DNA from 3 places in the Serratia sp. TSA_105.2 genome. Region 2 is predicted to be linked to each of the others. Evidence: predicted binding sites of a transcription regulator. Region 2 holds the regulator's gene; each other region holds the start of a gene.
What was found. The regulator PurR, encoded in region 2, represses purine synthesis genes. The targets are predictions, from matches to a motif close to CANGCAAACGTTTGCNTG.
Positions count from the first base shown of each region.

Region 1 (5,863 bases), on a different contig from region 2:
TTCCACGGTCAGTACCATGCCCGGCTCCAGCAGCCGATCGCGGCTCGGCGTGCCGTAGTGGCCGACGTCGTGCACGTCGAGGCCCAGCCAGTGGCTCAGCCCGTGCATGAAGAACTGCCGGTGCGCCTGCTCGGCGATCAACTGGTCGACTTCACCTTTCAATACGCCCAGTTCCACCAGCCCGACCACCATGATGCGCACCACTTCGTCGTTGACTTCGCGGATGCTGGTGCCGGGTTTGAACAATGCCAAAGCGCGCAACAGCGACGCCAGCACGATGTCGTACACCGCGCGCTGCGGCTTGCTGAACCTGCCGTTGACCGGGAAGGTGCGGGTAATGTCGCCGGCGTACCCCTGATACTCGCAGCCGGCGTCGATCAGCACCAAATCGCCGTCGCGCATCTGGCTCTCGTTCTCGGTGTAGTGCAAGATGCAGCCGTTTTCGCCGCTGCCGACGATGGTGTTGTAAGACGGGTAGCGGGCGCCGAGGCGGGTGAATTCATGGTGAATTTCCGCTTCCAGCTGGTATTCGAACATGCCAGGACGGCATTTTTCCATCGCGCGGGTATGCGCCAGCGCACTGATCTCACCGGCGCGGCGCATCACCGCCAGCTCTTCCGGCGATTTGAACAGGCGCATGTCGTGCAGCCACGGCCGCCAGTCGGTCACGGTGGCCGGCGCCTGCAGATTCTGGCGGAACCCCTTGCGCAGCTTGTCCAGCGCATCGAACAGGATCTGATCGGCGTAGGCGTATTCGCCCTGCGCGTGGTAGACCACGTCCAGGCCGTTGAGCAGCAGGTGCAGCTGATCATTGATTTCATCGAACGGTAGCGCGCGATCCACGCCCAGCTTCGCCGGCGCAGCGTCTTGCCCCAGGCGGCGGCCAAACCAGATTTCCGCCGTCAGATCGCGCACCCGGTTGAACAACACGCTGTGGTTGTGCGTTTCGTCGCTTTTGATCAGCACCAGCACCGCCTCCGGCTCATTGAAGCCGGTCAGGTACCAAAAGTCGCTGTTCTGCCGATAGGGATAGTCTGAATCTGCACTGCGCGTCGTTTCCGGCGCAGAGAAAATAACCGCCGCACTGGCCGGCGCCATTTTCGCCAACAGCGCCTGACGGCGGTTGTTGAATTCCTGCTGAGTCATTACCTTCTCCTGAAATCATGCCATCCGCACCGCCGGCGGAGGGGCGATAAGACGCTTAGTGCAACGTCGGTTTGATGTTTTCCGGCGCCGTTGGTTTGTGACGGGTGAATTCGCCGTGGCACATGATGGCGGCAACCCGCACATACTCCGCCACTTCTTCCAGCGACTGTTCCAATTCTTCCTGATCTTCGTCTTCGTCGTAGCCCAACTGCGCGATGTTGCGCAGATCGTCGATCGCTTCCCCGACTTCGTCTTTCACCTGGGCCAGCTTCGGCTGCATCATCCCCAGGCCGAGCAGGAAGTGGTTGACCCAACCGGCCAGCGCGTCGGCGCGGTCGAACACGCTGACGATCTCCCCTTCCGGCAGCATCAGTTGGAACAGGAATTCGTCGTCTTCGAGCGTTTCGCGCGTCACTTCATACAGCTGTTGCAGCGGTTGGCTGAGCGCCTGCGGGAAGGCGACGCCTTCGTTGGTCAGATCGTGCACCAGCGCCTGCCAGCCGGCATCACGGCTGCCGCCGCACAACAGGCCGCTGATCAGGCCATGCATTTCTGCCGCGGTCAGCGCCACCGACTGCTGGTTGAGGGCCACGGTCAAAGATTGGTAACTTGGAAATGTATTCTGTATAGACATGCGCATTCGTCATCGTTGGCAGGATAAGTTCGTGTTATGCTACCACCAAGGTCCGTCGCTATACCAGATAAGCGCGACACCTCAGTGGCTAGTTATAATCGCGATGTGGCAGGTTTCACACTGCGCCGTCGGGTGGCGAAAGTGCGGTAAATACGCATTTTGAAACCCTTTTTTGACTGGCAATGTGCGCCACAGTAGATTACAACCAGGTACTGAAAAAGGGGTTGTATCTTGGTACCGAGGTATATATAGTGGCGCCCGCTTTGACGGCCCGGCCAGGGCGGACAAGGCTGGCGCGAAATTTAGGCAGGAAGGTGGCATGTCTGCACAACCGGTAGATATTCAAATTTTTGGCCGCTCGTTAAGAGTCAATTGCCCGCCAGAACAACAAGATGCGTTGAATATGGCGGCGGACGATCTTAACCAACGGTTGCAAGATCTTAAAGTTCGCACTAGAGTCTCCAATACTGAGCAACTGGTTTTCATCGCGGCATTGAACGTCTGTCACGAACTTGCTCAAGAACGGTTGAAAACCCGTGACTATGCGTCCAATATGGAACAACGCATACGGATGCTGCAGCAGACCATTGAACAAGCGCTGCTTGAACAAGGTCGCATCTCTGAACGTCAGGATGCACAATTCGAATAACTTAAGTTGTTGAAATCACAGTTTCGGCAACGAGTACAAAATTTCTCTGAGATGTTCGCCAGCGGGCCAGTCCCCTGAGCCGATATTTAGTACAAACAGAATGTGTTGCTCCGCGATCGGTGAGCACGCTCGGTGCGCCGAGAAGCCTTAAGATTGCGACGGCACGTTCACCTTGAACCATGGGTTCAAGGGTTACAGCCTGCGACGGCATCTCGGAGATTCCCCTTCTCAGCGGTTTATGTGTGCCGAACGCCACACTGAGCAAGCCTGATACGATGCCTTTTCAACCCCAATTCGCGCAGCAGCGCCAAGCCATTCGCCAACTCATTCGCCAACGCCGACGCGAACTTACGCCGGATCAGCAACGCTTTGCCGCAGACAAGATAACCGAGCGCCTTGCCGCACATGCACGCATTCAGGCGGCGCACAGCATCGCGGTATTCCTGTCGTTTGACGGTGAACTCGACACCGGGCCGCTGATAGAGCAACTGTGGACCCTCGGAAAACGGGTTTACCTGCCGGTGCTGCACCCGTTCAGCCCGGGCCATCTGCTGTTCCTGCGCTATGCGCCGGAAACGCCGCTGGTGCGCAATCGCTTCAATATTCTCGAACCGCGCCTCGATGTGCGCCAGGTGTTGCCGCTGGGCGAGCTGGACGTCGTGCTGACGCCGCTGGTGGCATTCGATCATACCGGGCAGCGTCTGGGTATGGGCGGCGGCTTTTACGATCGCACCCTGCAAAACTGGCAGAGCGACGGCCCCTATCCCATCGGGCTGGCCCATGATTGCCAGCAGGTGGAGCACCTGCCGACCGAGCACTGGGATATCCCGCTACCGGAAATCCTCACCCCGCTCTGCAGCTGGGCGTGGCACGAACCTAAATAGCAAAAGGCCGGATCGCTCCGGCCTTTTTCGTTGCGGCATGCCGCCTAATCAGAACAGCAGACGGGCGCGAATAGTGCCGTCGATGGCCTTCATGCGCTGCAGCGCGGCGTCGGCGCGCGCGGTTTCCGCTTCGATGTCGATCACCACGTAGCCGATTTCCGGGCCGGTTTGCAGATACTGCGCGGCGATGTTAACCCCCTCTTCGGCGAAGATCTGGTTAATCTGCGTCAGCACGCCCGGACGGTTTTCGTGGATGTGCAGCAGGCGGCTGGCGTTCGGGCCATGCGCCGGGAGCGACACTTCCGGGAAGTTAACGGCGGACAGGGTCGATCCGTTGTCGGAGTATTTCGCCAGCTTGCCGGCCACTTCGTCGCCGATGTTCTCCTGCGCTTCCTGAGTGGAGCCGCCGATGTGCGGCGTCAGCAGCACGTTGTCGAACTCACACAGCGGCGAGTTGAACGGATCGCTGTTGGTTGCCGGCTCTTCCGGGAAGACGTCGATCGCCGCGCCCGCCAGGTGATTGCTGGCCAGCGCATCGCACAGCGCGGGAATATCCACCACGGTGCCGCGCGAGGCGTTGATCAGAATGGCGCCTGGTTTCATCAGCGCCAGCTCTTCCGCTCCCATCATGTTCTTGGTGGCCAGCGTTTCCGGCACGTGCAGCGTCACCACGTCGCTCATATTGAGCAGATCGGACAGATGGCGCACCTGCTGCGCATTACCTAACGGCAGCTTGTTCTCGATATCGTAGAAGAACACCTTCATGCCCAGCCCTTCGGCCAGAATGCCAAGCTGGGTGCCGATATGGCCGTAGCCGATGATACCCAGCTTTTTACCGCGCGCCTCATAGGAGCCCACGGCCAGTTTGTGCCACACGCCGCGGTGCGCCTTGGCGTTGGCGGCCGGAATGCCGCGCAGCATCAACAGCAGCTCGCCCAGCACCATTTCGGCCACGGATCGGGTATTGGAGAAGGGAGCGTTGAAGACCGGAATACCGCGCTTGGTCGCCGCTTTCAGATCAACCTGGTTGGTGCCGATGCAGAAGCAGCCCACCGCCACCAGTTTTTCTGCGGCGGCAAACACCTCTTCGGTCAGATGCGTACGCGATCGGATGCCGACGAAGTGTGCATCGCGGATGGATGCCTTCAGCGATTCGGTGTCTAACGCACCCTTGTGGTATTCGATGTTGGTATAACCGGCGGCACGTAAATTATCGACCGTGCTCTGATGAACCCCTTCCACCAACAGGAATTTAATCCTGTCTTTCTCCAATGATACTTTTGCCATTTACCCGACCCTATGTTCAGACTTCAGAAGCGGCTGTGACGACACAGCTCCCATCCAACATAACAAAAATAACGCGGGCGGCAATACAAACGATTGCCTGCCCGGCAGGACAAGGCGCAGCGTTGATGGCGGTTTACGGCAGAAAATGCCATAGGGAAAGTTTTCGGCAGAAGCTTTGGGGAGTCAGGTTTCACAATGTGACATAAGTCACCAAATTTGCCGTTTTTCAGAAAAGATATTTTAACCGAAGAATTATGCGGCCCGGCACTGCCGGGCCACAGACGGCGGAGGCTTATTTGACCACTTTCACGCCTTCCGGGGTGCCGACCAGCGCCACGTCCGCGCCGCGGTTGGCGAACAGCCCCACGGTCACCACGCCGGCGATGCCGTTGATCTTGTTCTCCAGCGCGATGGCGTCGGTGATGCTCAGGTTATGCACATCGAGGATCACGTTGCCGTTGTCGGTCACCACGTCCTGGCGATACTCCGGCAGGCCGCCGAGTTTCACCAGCTCGCGCGCCACGTAAGAGCGGGCCATCGGGATCACTTCCACCGGCAGCGGGAACTTGCCCAGCACGTCCACCTGCTTGCTGGCGTCGACGATGCAGATAAATTTCTTGGCGATGGCGGCGATGATCTTCTCGCGCGTCAGCGCAGCGCCGCCGCCCTTGATCATCTGCATATGGCCGTTGATTTCGTCCGCGCCATCCACGTAGATATCGAGCGAATCCACTTCGTTGCTGTCGAACACGTGGATGCCGAGGCTTTTCAGCTTGGCGGTGGAGGCATCGGAGCTGGACACCGCGCCTTCGATCTGGTGCTTGATGGAGCCCAGCGCGTCAATAAAGTGGGCGGCGGTAGAGCCGGTACCGACCCCGACGATGGTGCCCGGCGTCACGTATTCCAGCGCCGCCCAGCCCACCGCTTTTTTCAGTTCATCCTGCGTCATAATATGTCCCTTGCCTCTGTACGAAAACGTGTGCGTATTATAGGGTAAAACGCTGTTTTTCACGCCGGCAGGATCACACTTATTTACCGCAGCCCGCATTTTTGCCCGCTTGGCGGCGAGGTGGGGGCGTGATTTTTCCACCTGCGCCGTGCGCAAAATGTGGCATAGTGCCGGTATCATTCTAATTTAAGGGATATCTTTCCGATGAAACGCCCAGACTATCGTACGCTGCAAGCGCTGGACGCGGTGATCCGTGAGCGCGGCTTCGAGCGCGCCGCTCAAAAACTCTGTATCACGCAATCGGCGGTATCCCA
Region 1 covers NZ_JBQZFT010000005.1:34,391-40,253, reverse strand. Annotated here, with positions in the region: gene pepP (Xaa-Pro aminopeptidase) at 1-1,146, opposite strand, end outside; gene ACUTSC_RS16715 (YecA/YgfB family protein) at 1,202-1,780, opposite strand; gene zapA (cell division protein ZapA) at 2,100-2,429, shown strand; RNA gene ssrS (6S RNA) at 2,470-2,652, shown strand; gene ACUTSC_RS16700 (5-formyltetrahydrofolate cyclo-ligase) at 2,705-3,313, shown strand; gene serA (phosphoglycerate dehydrogenase) at 3,362-4,600, opposite strand; gene rpiA (ribose-5-phosphate isomerase RpiA) at 4,893-5,549, opposite strand; gene ACUTSC_RS16685 (LysR family transcriptional regulator ArgP) at 5,754-5,863, shown strand, end outside.
Region 1: the regulator PurR is predicted to act here: its motif matches at 4,683-4,700, upstream of serA (phosphoglycerate dehydrogenase).

Region 2 (5,863 bases):
GAATGTCCACGTAGGCGAAACGTTCGCCGCAGGCGGACAGCGCTTGCACAGCCTGTGCGGAGAAGCCGCAGCTCGGCAGCTTTGGCGAACCTTTCATGTACAGCAGAATCGGGTTTTCAGCGATCTGATGCTGAATTTTTTCAAGTGTCGTCGTCATTTATTGCTTCCTCAAGCCACATTTCATGGCTACAACATGCATCACGCGGGCTATTGTAGCGGCTGGAACAGTCGCAAGAAAACGCCATCTTTTGCAAGGATATTCGCCCGCTACCGATCGCGTTTCACCGGCCACGTCATTCCGGTCAAAACATACGTTGAGAATAACATTTTTAATCCGACCATTTCACTAATATATTGCTTGGCGATGACGGCGGGGATTAATTATATCCACAGCCACCCGGCGGTGCTTTTTTATACACCAACGGACTGATTTTGAACCAAAAAAAATGTCATTAACGTTTTCTCACAATATGGATTATTATTTATGAGTTCTTCGCTGTTTTATATGGCGAAATTCGGGAATACTGTAACTCTTTCGATATCCGCTTCGGGGCCAAGGTTGGTGACGTCGACATGCGTTTAATTCTTACGCTCTTTGCGCTGCTGTTTACGCAGCTCTTCTTCAATTTGGCGCACGCTGCGCCACAGGCGCGTGTTGCCGCCGAGCAGCGTAAAAGCCATGCTAATGAAGCGCGGCCCGATGACCGCAGAAAAAAGAAAGCGGACAAAGCCGCTAAAAAAGCCAAAGTGACGGCCCCTGCGAAAAAAACCAGGGCCGCCAAGACGAAAAGCGAGAAAAGCGCGAAAAAGATCGCCAGCGCCAAACCCAAGGCCAAAGCGCAGAAAACCGCCAAGATTAAAGTCACCCCGCCGAAAAAGGGCTATAAAAAAGGCTATGGTCGCCACCGCGAAGCCGGTATGGCCACCGCCAAACTGGCGCGTGACGAAAAACCGTTAAAACTCAGCCCGGCGCACAAAAAACGCTACCAGCATGCCAAGCAGACCGCGATGGCCAAGCTGATGGGGCAGATGGGCAAACCTTACCGCTGGGGCGGCAGTTCGCCGCGCACCGGCTTCGACTGCAGCGGCCTTATCTATTACGCCTATAAAGACGTGGTGAAAATCAAAATGCCGCGCACCGCCAACGAAATGTATCACCTGCGCGACGCGGCGCCGATCAAGAAAAGCGAGCTGGAAAGCGGCGATCTGGTGTTCTTCCGCATCAACAACCGCGGCGTGGCGGACCATGTTGGCGTCTACCTCGGCAACGGCAAATTCATCCAGTCGCCGCGCACCGGCGAAGAGATCCGCATCAGCCAGCTCGACAACGACTATTGGCAGAACCACTACATCGGCGCACGCCGCGTAGTAACGCCGAAAACTATCCGTTAATTCCCTGCTCTGCGCGGTTGCGGTCCCGGTCGCAACCGCCTGCTCAAGCTCTCGCCCATCGCACCACCCCACGCGCATTTCTCGCTTTTCTTCCTGTTTTTTATGATGAAAATTGTTAAGATTGAAAGACCACAATAAAAAACGGCCCATATGACTCTCGCCCCGGCGGAAAGCGAATGGCGCTGTAAAGGAGGAAGCAATGTCGTTTGAATTACCTGCATTACCGTATGAGAAAAACGCGCTCGAGCCGCACATCTCCGCTGAGACCCTGGAATACCACTACGGCAAACACCACAATACCTACGTGGTTAACCTGAACAACCTGGTGAAAGGCAGCGAGTTCGAGGGCAAATCGCTCGAAGAGATCATCAAGACCTCTAACGGCGGCGTCTTCAACAATGCCGCGCAGGTGTGGAACCACACCTTCTACTGGCACTGCCTGTCGCCACAGGGCGGCGGTGAACCGCAGGGCGAACTGGCGGCGGCGATCGTCAAATCCTTCGGCTCCTTCGCTGCGTTCAAAGAGCAGTTCACCGATGCCGCAGTGAAAAACTTCGGCGCCGGCTGGACCTGGCTGGTGAAAAAACCAGACGGCGCGCTGGCGATCGTCAACACCTCCAACGCGGCCACCCCGCTGACCGGTGAAGACAAACCGCTGCTGACCGTTGACGTGTGGGAACACGCGTATTACATCGATTACCGCAATGCGCGTCCAAAATACCTGGAAAACTTCTGGGCGTTGGTCAACTGGACCTTCGCCGCGGAAAACCTGGCGTAAGCGCAGGTTCTGAGGTGATGAGGCGCAGCCAGGCTGCGCCTTTTTTATAACCGGGGGTAAATCAGTTCAACGCGGCAACGAAGCTGAAAGCGATAATGACCGCTAACGCGCAGACGGTGGTGAACAGCGACATCTTCAATTCGGTATCCATGACAACTCCTTTAAAATGGGCTTTCCTAAGGATAAAAGGCGCACAATTAGTACGTCAAATCATTTTCCCACAGTTCGCCGACAAAATCTTGTTATCATTTCCCGGTTTATAATCTCGATTACCTCTTCCACTTTTGTTCAATATGCGACAAAATTCGCAGTTCACAACTGCGTACCGGCATCCATGCCCCTCCTGATTAAGCGCTGAAGACTTCAACACACTAAAAACTCAGTTTTCGCTTCTCTGGAGAAGGATCTACGTAGGCAAACGATTAACATCACACTTACATGCTGTAAACATGTGAGTTCAGGAGTCATTCCTTACATGGCAACGATTAAAGATGTGGCCAAACGCGCGGGCGTTTCCACCACCACCGTTTCCCACGTCATCAATAAGACTCGTTTCGTCGCCGAAGAGACCAAAGCGGCCGTGTGGGCCGCCATCAAAGAACTGCACTACTCGCCGAGCGCCGTGGCGCGCAGCCTGAAAGTCAATCACACCAAGTCGATCGGCCTGCTGGCCACCTCGAGCGAAGCGCCCTACTTTGCCGAAGTGATCGAGGCGGTGGAAAACAGCTGCTACAGCAAGGGCTACACCCTGATCCTGTGCAACTCACACAATAATCTGGATAAGCAGCGCGCCTATCTGGCGATGCTGGCGCAAAAACGCGTCGACGGCCTGCTGGTCATGTGCTCCGAGTACCCCGATCAGCTGCTGGGCATGCTGGAAGACTACCGTAATATCCCGATGGTGGTGATGGACTGGGGCGCTGCGCGCGGCGACTTCACCGATACCATCATCGATAACGCGTTCGAAGGCGGCTATCTGGCCGGCCGTTACCTGATCGAGCGCGGCCACCGCGATATCGGCGCCATTCCGGGCCAGCTGTCGCGCAACACCGGCGGCGGCCGTCATCAGGGCTTTATGAAGGCGCTGCAGGAAGCGCATATCGACATCCGCGAAGAGTGGATCGTCCAGGGTGACTTTGAGCCGGAGTCCGGCTACAAGGCGATGCACCAAATCCTGTCGCAAAAACAGCGGCCGACCGCGGTATTCTGCGGCGGCGACATCATGGCGATGGGCGCCATCTGCGCGGCCGACGAGCTGGGGCTGCGGGTGCCACAGGATATTTCTGTGATCGGCTATGACAACGTGCGCAACGCCCGCTACTTCACCCCGGCGCTGACTACCATTCACCAGCCGAAAGAGCGTCTGGGCGAAATGGCCTTCACCATGCTGCTGGATCGCATTATCAGCAAACGCGAAGAGTCGCAGGTGATCGAAGTGCATCCGAAGCTGATCGAACGCCGCTCGGTCGCCGACGGCCCGTTCATCGACTACCGCCGCTAATCCCCCGCGCCGGAAGCCTGCGCGGCTTCCGGTTCCACCTCGCTCAGCCACTCCTGATTCAGCGTTTCCCCATCGCCCAGATACGCCAGCAGCCAGCTCATCGCCGGTGACGGTTTATCCTGCTGCCAGGTCAGGCAGCAAGGGCTGGCAGGAAACGGCTGCTGCAGCTGCAACGCCTTCAACTCACCGCGCTGCACCCGCGGCAGCGCCCGATGCGCCGGCATCATGCCGACGCACAGCCCGGCGCACAAACAGTCGAGCGCCGAAGTCCAGTCCGGCACCACCAGCCGCCGCTGGTTATCCAGCGTCCAGGTGACGCGCTTGGGCAGATTGCGCGAGGTGTCCTCCAGGCAAAGCGAAGGGTACGGCCGCAGCTGATCGTCATTCAGCGGCCCCGTCAACTGCGCCAGCGGATGTTGCGGGCTGACCACGCACAGCCAGTTCATATAACCCATGTCGCGGAAGGCGAAACCGCCGCCGACCGGCACCGCACGGGTGGCGCCGATCGCCATATCCGCCCTGCCGTCCACCAAGGCATCCCACACGCCGTTGAACACCTCGGGTTGCAGCATCAATTCGACGTCGGGGAAATGACGGTAGAAATCCAACACCAGCTGACGGCTGCGCTGCGGTTTGACGATGATGTCGACCGCGATATTCAGCTGGCCGCGCCATCCGTTGGCCACCTGCTGACAGTGGCGGCGGGTGTCGAGCATTTTTTTGATAACAACTCGCGCATCCTTGATAAACAGCGCGCCGGCCGGCGTCAACTCCACGTCGCGGTGGCGCCGCTCAAACAGCGGCACCGCCAGCCATTGCTCCAGCTGCCGTACGGTATAGCTCACCGCCGACGGCACCCGGTGCAGCTCCTGCGCCGCCGCGCTGAAACTGCCGGTACGCGCCACTGCGTCGACCACTTCAAGAGAATATTCAGACCACATCGCTTTGCCTTCAATTTTTTTAACAGCACTTTGCAAATATTACCGTTTCACAAGCAGAGATCCAGCCGGATACACTGGCCGGCGCTAAAAACCTGCGACACTAAAATATTAACGAGAAATACCATGCGAAATTCCTTTGGCTTTATGTTCTACCTCGCCGGCCTGAGCATGCTGGGTTATCTGGCGACCGATATGTACCTCCCCGCCTTCGGCGCCATGCGGGAGGAACTGCAAATTTCCGCCGGCGCGGTGAGCGCCAGCCTGAGCATCTTCCTGGCCGGCTTCGCCTTCGCGCAGCTGCTGTGGGGGCCGCTCTCCGACCGTCTGGGCCGCAAACCGGTATTATTGATCGGCCTGACGCTGTTCGGCCTCGGCTGCCTGGGCATGCTGTGGGTAGAGAACGCCGTGCAGCTCTGGATCCTGCGCTTTATTCAGGCCGTCGGCGTCTGTTCCGCCGCCGCCATCTGGCAAGCGCTGGTGGTCGACCGCTATCGCGAAGGCCAGGCCAATCGCGTATTCGCCACCATCATGCCGCTGGTCGCGCTGTCTCCGGCGCTGGCGCCGCTGCTGGGCGCCTGGCTGTTGAACCACGCCAGCTGGCGTGCAATCTTCGCCGTGCTGCTGGCCATCACCGTACTGTTGCTGCTGCCGACGCTGATGCTCAAAGAGCGTGCCAAAACGCAGCCCACCGCCGAGGCGCCAAAAAACGGCGTCAGCTTCTGGCGACTGTTGAAATCCCCGGTGTTCAGCGGCAACGTCGCCATGTACGCCGCCTGCTCGGCAGGCTTCTTCGCCTGGCTGACCGGCTCGCCGTTCATCCTCGGTGATATGGGCTATGGCCCGAGCGACATCGGTCTGAGCTATGTGCCGCAGACGCTGGCTTTCCTGCTGGGGGGCTATGGCTGCCGTGCCGCGCTGAAGCGCATCAATGGCAAAACCCTGCTGCCGTGGCTGCTGGTAGCTTATGGTGTCAGCATGGTGGCGCTGTATCTGGTGGCGACCCTGACCGCACCGACGCTCACCACGCTGCTGATCCCGTTCTGCGTGATGGCGCTGGTCAACGGCGCCGGCTATCCGATCATGGTGGCTAATGCGCTGATGCCGTTCCCGGAAAGCAGCGGCAAGGCCGCCGCGCTGCAAAATACGCTGCAGCTGGGGCTGTGCTTTGTGGCGAGCATGCTGGTGTCGGCGTTCATTGCCCAGCCGCTGTTGGCGACGGTGACGGTAATGGTATCGACGGTGATCCTGGCC
Region 2 covers NZ_JBQZFT010000001.1:846,319-852,181, forward strand. Annotated here, with positions in the region: gene ACUTSC_RS03800 (Grx4 family monothiol glutaredoxin) at 1-157, opposite strand, end outside; gene ACUTSC_RS03805 (NlpC/P60 family protein) at 574-1,392, shown strand; gene sodB (superoxide dismutase [Fe]) at 1,592-2,170, shown strand; gene cydH (cytochrome bd-I oxidase subunit CydH) at 2,232-2,321, opposite strand; gene purR (HTH-type transcriptional repressor PurR) at 2,646-3,671, shown strand; gene punR (DNA-binding transcriptional activator PunR) at 3,668-4,612, opposite strand; gene punC (purine nucleoside transporter PunC) at 4,736-5,863, shown strand, end outside.

Region 3 (5,863 bases), 770 kb from region 2:
CGATGCGGTATGAGCTGGCGCCCGACGCGGCGGCTTTGCTGGCCAGTTCGCTTTCCAGCGCGCTCAGGTTGGTGGCGCCGCTAACGGAGACTACGCCGATTTTCTGGGCGTCTGCAGCGGGTTGGCTGGAAGGCAGGTCAGCGGCGAAGGTAGCGAAAGAAGCGGTAGCCAGCAGCGCAGCGGTAGCAAAAATTTTGACGTTTTTCATGATGTATTCCTCAGCGTATTGATTGGATGAGAGCCCGTTGTCTCTCGATGTGTTAAATAGTAGTGCGGCAGATTGGAATAAAAAATCGGAGAGTTTTGAGTATCTCTATCAAATAAATTGATTGTTTTTTCACCCGCTGGCGCGCGGTAAAAATCGCCACTACCCTTTACAGACGATCTTTAACCGGAGAAGCGTAATGACGGTAAACGCGTTTATCGGCAGCTGGGCGCTGGTGTCGTCGGTGTTCAAAAACCAGAACGGCGAGCTGAATTACCCGCTGGGCGAGCAGGTGTTGGGGCGCATCCACTATGAGGCCAACGGCACGATGGCGGCGCAGCTGTACAGCGCCGTGCGGCCGCGTTTCGCCGCCGACGATTTGGCGCAGGGGTCCGAGCGGGAGATCCGCGCGGCCTTCATCAATATGATTTGCTACTTCGGCCGCTATCAGGTGGAGGAAAGCGAGCAGCGGGTGGTGCATCAGGTCGAAGGCTGTTCGTTCCCCAACTGGGTAGGCAGCCGTCAGATGCGTTTTTACGCTTTCAGCGGCGATCGGCTGACGTTGCGCACGGTCCCCTTGCAGCTCGGCAATGGCGTGCAGGTGGGCGAACTGGTGTGGCAGCGGACAGGAGCTTCTTTATGATCATTGTTCATCATCTCAATCACTCACGGTCGCAGCGCATTCTGTGGTTTCTGGAAGAGCTGGGCGTGCCCTATCAGGTGCAACGCTACGAACGCGATCCGCAGACCATGCTGGCGCCGGCGGCGCTGAAAAAGATCCACCCGCTGGGCAAATCGCCGGTGATCGTCGACGGCGATCTGACGCTGGCGGAATCCGGCGCCATCATCGAATACCTGCAGGAAGCCTATGACGCGCAAGGGATGTTCATGCCGACCGACTTCCACGCGCGCCAGCAGTATCGCTACTGGCTGCACTACGCCGAAGGATCGCTGATGCCGCTGTTGGTGATGAAATTGGTGTTCAGCCGTCTCGGGCAGCCGCCAATCCCCTGGCTGCTGCGGCCAGTGGCCGGCGCGATCGGCAAGGGCGTGCAGCGCGAATATCTCGACAAGCAGATCGCGCCGCAGTGCGAATTCCTCGAACAGCACCTGAACAAGGGCAGCTGGTTCGTCGGCAACGACTTCAGCGCGGCGGACATTCAGATGAGCTTCCCGCTGGAAGCGATGGCGGCGCGCGGCGCGTTGGATGATTGCCCGAAGCTGCGCGGCTTTCTGCAGCGCATTCACGCCCGGCCCGCCTACCAGCGGGCACTGGAGCAGGGCGGCCCTTACGACCTGCTGAGCTAACCGGATGGGCTATACTCGATGGGGTCATTCTTCATCGGAGGTAGCCCATGGCTACGCAAATCTTCGTTAACCTGCCCGTACGCGATCTGCCCGCCTCGATGGCGTTTTTCACCCACCTGGGTTTCACTTTCAACCCGCAATTTACCGATGACACTGCCGCATGCATGGTGGTCAGCGACACGATTTACGTGATGCTGCTGACCCATGAAAAATTCAGGGTGTTTACCCCGAATCCGATCGGCGACGCCAAACAGACCACCGAAGTGCTGGTGTGCCTGTCGCAGCCCAGCCGGGCGGCGGTGGACGAACTGGTGCGCAAGGCGGTCGCCGGCGGCGGCAACACTTATCACCCGCCACGGGACTACGGCGTGATGTACGGCCACGGTTTTCAGGATCTGGATGGCCATATCTGGGAATTGATGTATATGGATCCCGCCGCGGTGCAGACGCAATAATCTCGCCGTGACGGCGTTCGCCGGGGCGCCCGTCGCCCCGGTTTTATCGTGCAGGCGCCATTCCCGCCACTTTCTGCATAAATTGCCGCGATCTTTAGTTGATTAGACGCTATGGAAGGCAGGATAATCGTTTGCCTTGAATAAACCACCATAAATTACCCGTACCGCGCGCGGCGAGTTAAACGTTTGCCTTGGTGCGCATCGCCGTTGGCGATGCGACGGAAGGGCAAGGATGCGGAACGTGACGTAAACGATTACGTGGCGATCGGGCGCGGGCGAGATTACAGGCCTGCTGTAACGGGCCGATTCATGAAACACAGGGGAAGTAACCTATGTCGAACTCTCAAGCGAACCACGCCGCAAAACCAACCGGCGGGCTTGATGGCTATTTTAAAATTTCCGCGCGCGGCAGCAGCGTGCGTCAGGAAGTGGTGGCGGGGCTGACCACCTTCCTGGCGATGGTGTACTCGGTGATCGTGGTGCCGAGCATGCTGGGCAAAGCGGGCTTCCCGCCGGCGGCGGTGTTTGTCTCCACTTGCCTGGTGGCCGGTCTGGGCTCGCTGCTGATGGGGCTGTGGGCTAACCTGCCGATGGCCATCGGCTGTGCGATTTCATTGACCGCTTTCACCGCCTTCAGCCTGGTGCTGGGCCAGCACATCAGCATTCCGGTGGCGCTGGGCGCGGTGTTCGTGATGGGCGTGCTATTTACCATTATCTCGGTCACCGGCATCCGCGCCTGGATCCTGCGCAACCTGCCGATGGGGGTGGCGCACGGCACCGGCATCGGTATCGGTCTGTTCCTGCTGCTGATCGCCGCCAACGGCGTCGGCCTGGTGGTGAAGAACCCGCTGGATGGCCTGCCGGTGGCGCTCGGCGCGTTCACCTCCTTCCCGGTGGTGATGACGCTGGTCGGCCTGGCGGTGATCTTCGGCCTGGAAAAACTGCGCGTGCCCGGCGGCATTTTGCTGGTGATCATCGCCATTTCCATCATCGGCCTGATCGTCGACCCGGCGGTGAAATACCAGGGGCTGTTCGCCATGCCGAGCCTGGCGGATGCTGACGGCAAATCGTTGATCTTCAGCCTGGATATCATGGGCGCATTGCAGCCGGTGGTGTTGCCGAGCGTGCTGGCGCTGGTGATGACCGCGGTGTTCGACGCCACCGGCACCATCCGCGCGGTGGCCGGGCAAGCCAACCTGCTGGATAAAGACGGGCAGATCATCAACGGCGGCAAGGCGCTGACCTCGGATTCCCTGAGCAGCATCTTCTCCGGCCTGGTGGGCGCCGCGCCCGCCGCGGTCTACATCGAATCCGCCGCCGGCACCGCCGCGGGCGGCAAGACCGGCCTGACCGCCACCGTGGTCGGCATTCTGTTCCTGCTGATCCTGTTCCTGTCGCCGCTGGCCTATCTGGTGCCGGTCTATGCCACCGCACCGGCGCTGATGTACGTCGGCCTGCTGATGCTGAGCAACGTCACCAAGCTGGACTTCAACGACTTCGTCGACGCGATGGCCGGCCTGCTGTGCGCGGTGTTCATCGTACTGACCTGCAACATCGTTACCGGCATCATGCTGGGCTTCAGTTCGCTGGTCATCGGCCGCATCTTCTCCGGCGAATGGCGCAAGCTGAACATCGGCACCGTGCTGATCGCCGTGGCGCTGGTGGCGTTTTACGCCGGCGGCTGGGCGATTTAAGCCCCTCGGGTTTCCCTCGCCCGATGGGCGGGGGAATCTGTCACGGCATTTCCCTTCTTAAGATAAGTCTTCTTCTGTTCTGCACCGCGTTTTGAAAGGCACAACAAGCTTTAACGGCTGTAAAAAAAGTGATCTACTATCGGGACCAACGCAGGCCCTGAGCCGATGTCGTCTGAATCGTAGAGTCTAAGGAAAGCATGGAAATCTTTTTTACAATCCTCATTTTGATCCTGGTGGTCTCCCTGTCCGGGGTGGTGACGCGCATGTTGCCGTTCCAGGTGCCGCTGCCGCTGATGCAAATCGCCATCGGAGCCCTGTTGGCCTGGCCGCATTTCGGGCTGCACGTCGACTTTGATCCCGAACTGTTCCTGGTGCTGTTCATTCCGCCGCTGCTGTTCGCTGACGGTTGGAAAACGCCGACGCGCGAATTCCTGCACCACGGGCGTGAAATTCTCGGCCTGGCGCTGGTGCTGGTGCTGATCACCGTGGTCGGCGTCGGCTATCTGATCTACGCCATGGTGCCGGGCATTCCGCTGGTGGCGGCCTTCGCGCTGGCGGCAGTGCTGTCGCCGACCGATGCCGTGGCGCTGTCCGGCATCGTCGGTAAAGGGCGCATTCCCAAGCCGATCATGGGCGTGCTCGAGGGCGAGGCGCTGATGAATGACGCGTCCGGTCTGGTGTCGCTCAAGTTCGCCATCGCGGTGGCGATGGGCACCATGGTGTTCACCGTGGGCGGCGCGACCCTCGAGTTCCTCAAAGTGGCGATCGGCGGCCTGCTGGCCGGCGTGGCGGTCACCTGGACCTACAGTAAATCGCTGCGGGTGATGAGCCGCTGGAGCGGCGACGACCCGGCGACCCAGATCGTGTTCCTGCTGCTGCTGCCGTTCGCCTCCTACCTGATCGCCGAACATATCGGCGTTTCCGGCATCCTGGCGGCGGTGGCGGCGGGGATGACCATCAGCCAATCCGGCGTGATCCGCAACGCGCCGCTGGCGATGCGCCTGCGCGCCAACAGCGTATGGGCGATGTTGGAGTTCGTGTTCAACGGCATGGTGTTCATCATGTTGGGCCTGCAGCTGCCGGGCATTCTTGAAACCTCTATCCTGCAGGCGGAGCTGGATCCGACCATCCAGACCTGGTACCTGTTCGCCGACGTGGCCACCATCTACGCCGCGCTGCTGGTGCTGCGTTTCACCTGGTTGTGGGTGATGAAGAAGGCCAGCAACCGCTTTATGAAAAAGCGCCCGCTGCAGTTTGGCGACTACAGCACGCGTGAGCTGTGGGTGGCGTCGTTCGCCGGGGTGCGCGGGGCGATTACCCTGGCCGGTGTGCTGTCGATACCGCTGTTGCTGAGCGACGGCACCGCCTTCCCGGCGCGCTATCAGCTGGTGTTTATCGCCGCCGGGGTGATCCTGCTGTCGTTGATCGTCGGCGTGCTGGCGTTGCCGCTGTTGCTGCGCGGTGTGCAGGTGGCCGACAAGAGCGCCAGCAAGCAGGAAGAACGCATGGCGATCGCCATGGCGGCCGAGGTGGCGATCGAGAGCGTGAATAAAATGGAAGAGCGTTTGGTTGCCGATACCGAAGAGAACCTCGATCCGCAGGTGTTGAAAGAGGTCAGTTCGCGGGTGACGGGCATGCTGCGGCGGCGCATCGCGTCGAAAGACGATATCGAGAATGCGCTGGCGATGGAAAACCTCGAGCGGCGTTTCCGCCTGACGGCGCTGCGCGCCGAGCGCGGCGAGCTATACCATCTGCGCGCCACGCAGAAAATCAGCAACGAGACGCTGCAAAAACTGCTGCACGATCTCGACTTGCTCGAAGCGTTGCTGATCGAGCGCGAAGGGTAAATCTCCGAGGGGGAATAAACGTTTATCCGCTTTATCTCTGTCCTGAAGGGCCGCCTGTGCGGCCCTTGTTTTTTGGCTACTTGAGCGGCGGCCAGTAGTCGCGGCAGCAGGCGATCCAGGCCTGCGCGCTGTGCGACAGGTAGCTGCCCTGGCGCCAGATCAGCCCGACTTTCCACTCCATGCGCGGCTCCAGCGGCAGCCAGACCAGGTTTTCCTTGTCCAGCCAGCGGCAGACCGGCTCCGGCAGCATGGCGATGCCCACGCCGGCCTGCACCATCGAGGCGAGGAAGTCCCACTGGCCGCTGCGCACCGCGATTTGCGGTTCAAAACCGGCCTGGCGAAACGCCTTCATCA
Region 3 covers NZ_JBQZFT010000001.1:76,932-82,794, forward strand. Annotated here, with positions in the region: gene bhsA (multiple stress resistance protein BhsA) at 1-208, opposite strand, end outside; gene ACUTSC_RS00320 (lipocalin-like domain-containing protein) at 405-848, shown strand; gene ACUTSC_RS00325 (glutathione S-transferase N-terminal domain-containing protein) at 845-1,513, shown strand; gene ACUTSC_RS00330 (VOC family protein) at 1,561-1,968, shown strand; gene ACUTSC_RS00335 (NCS2 family permease) at 2,301-3,662, shown strand; gene ACUTSC_RS00340 (Na+/H+ antiporter) at 3,860-5,509, shown strand; gene ACUTSC_RS00345 (LysR substrate-binding domain-containing protein) at 5,586-5,863, opposite strand, start outside.
Region 3: the regulator PurR is predicted to act here: its motif matches at 2,144-2,161, upstream of ACUTSC_RS00335 (NCS2 family permease).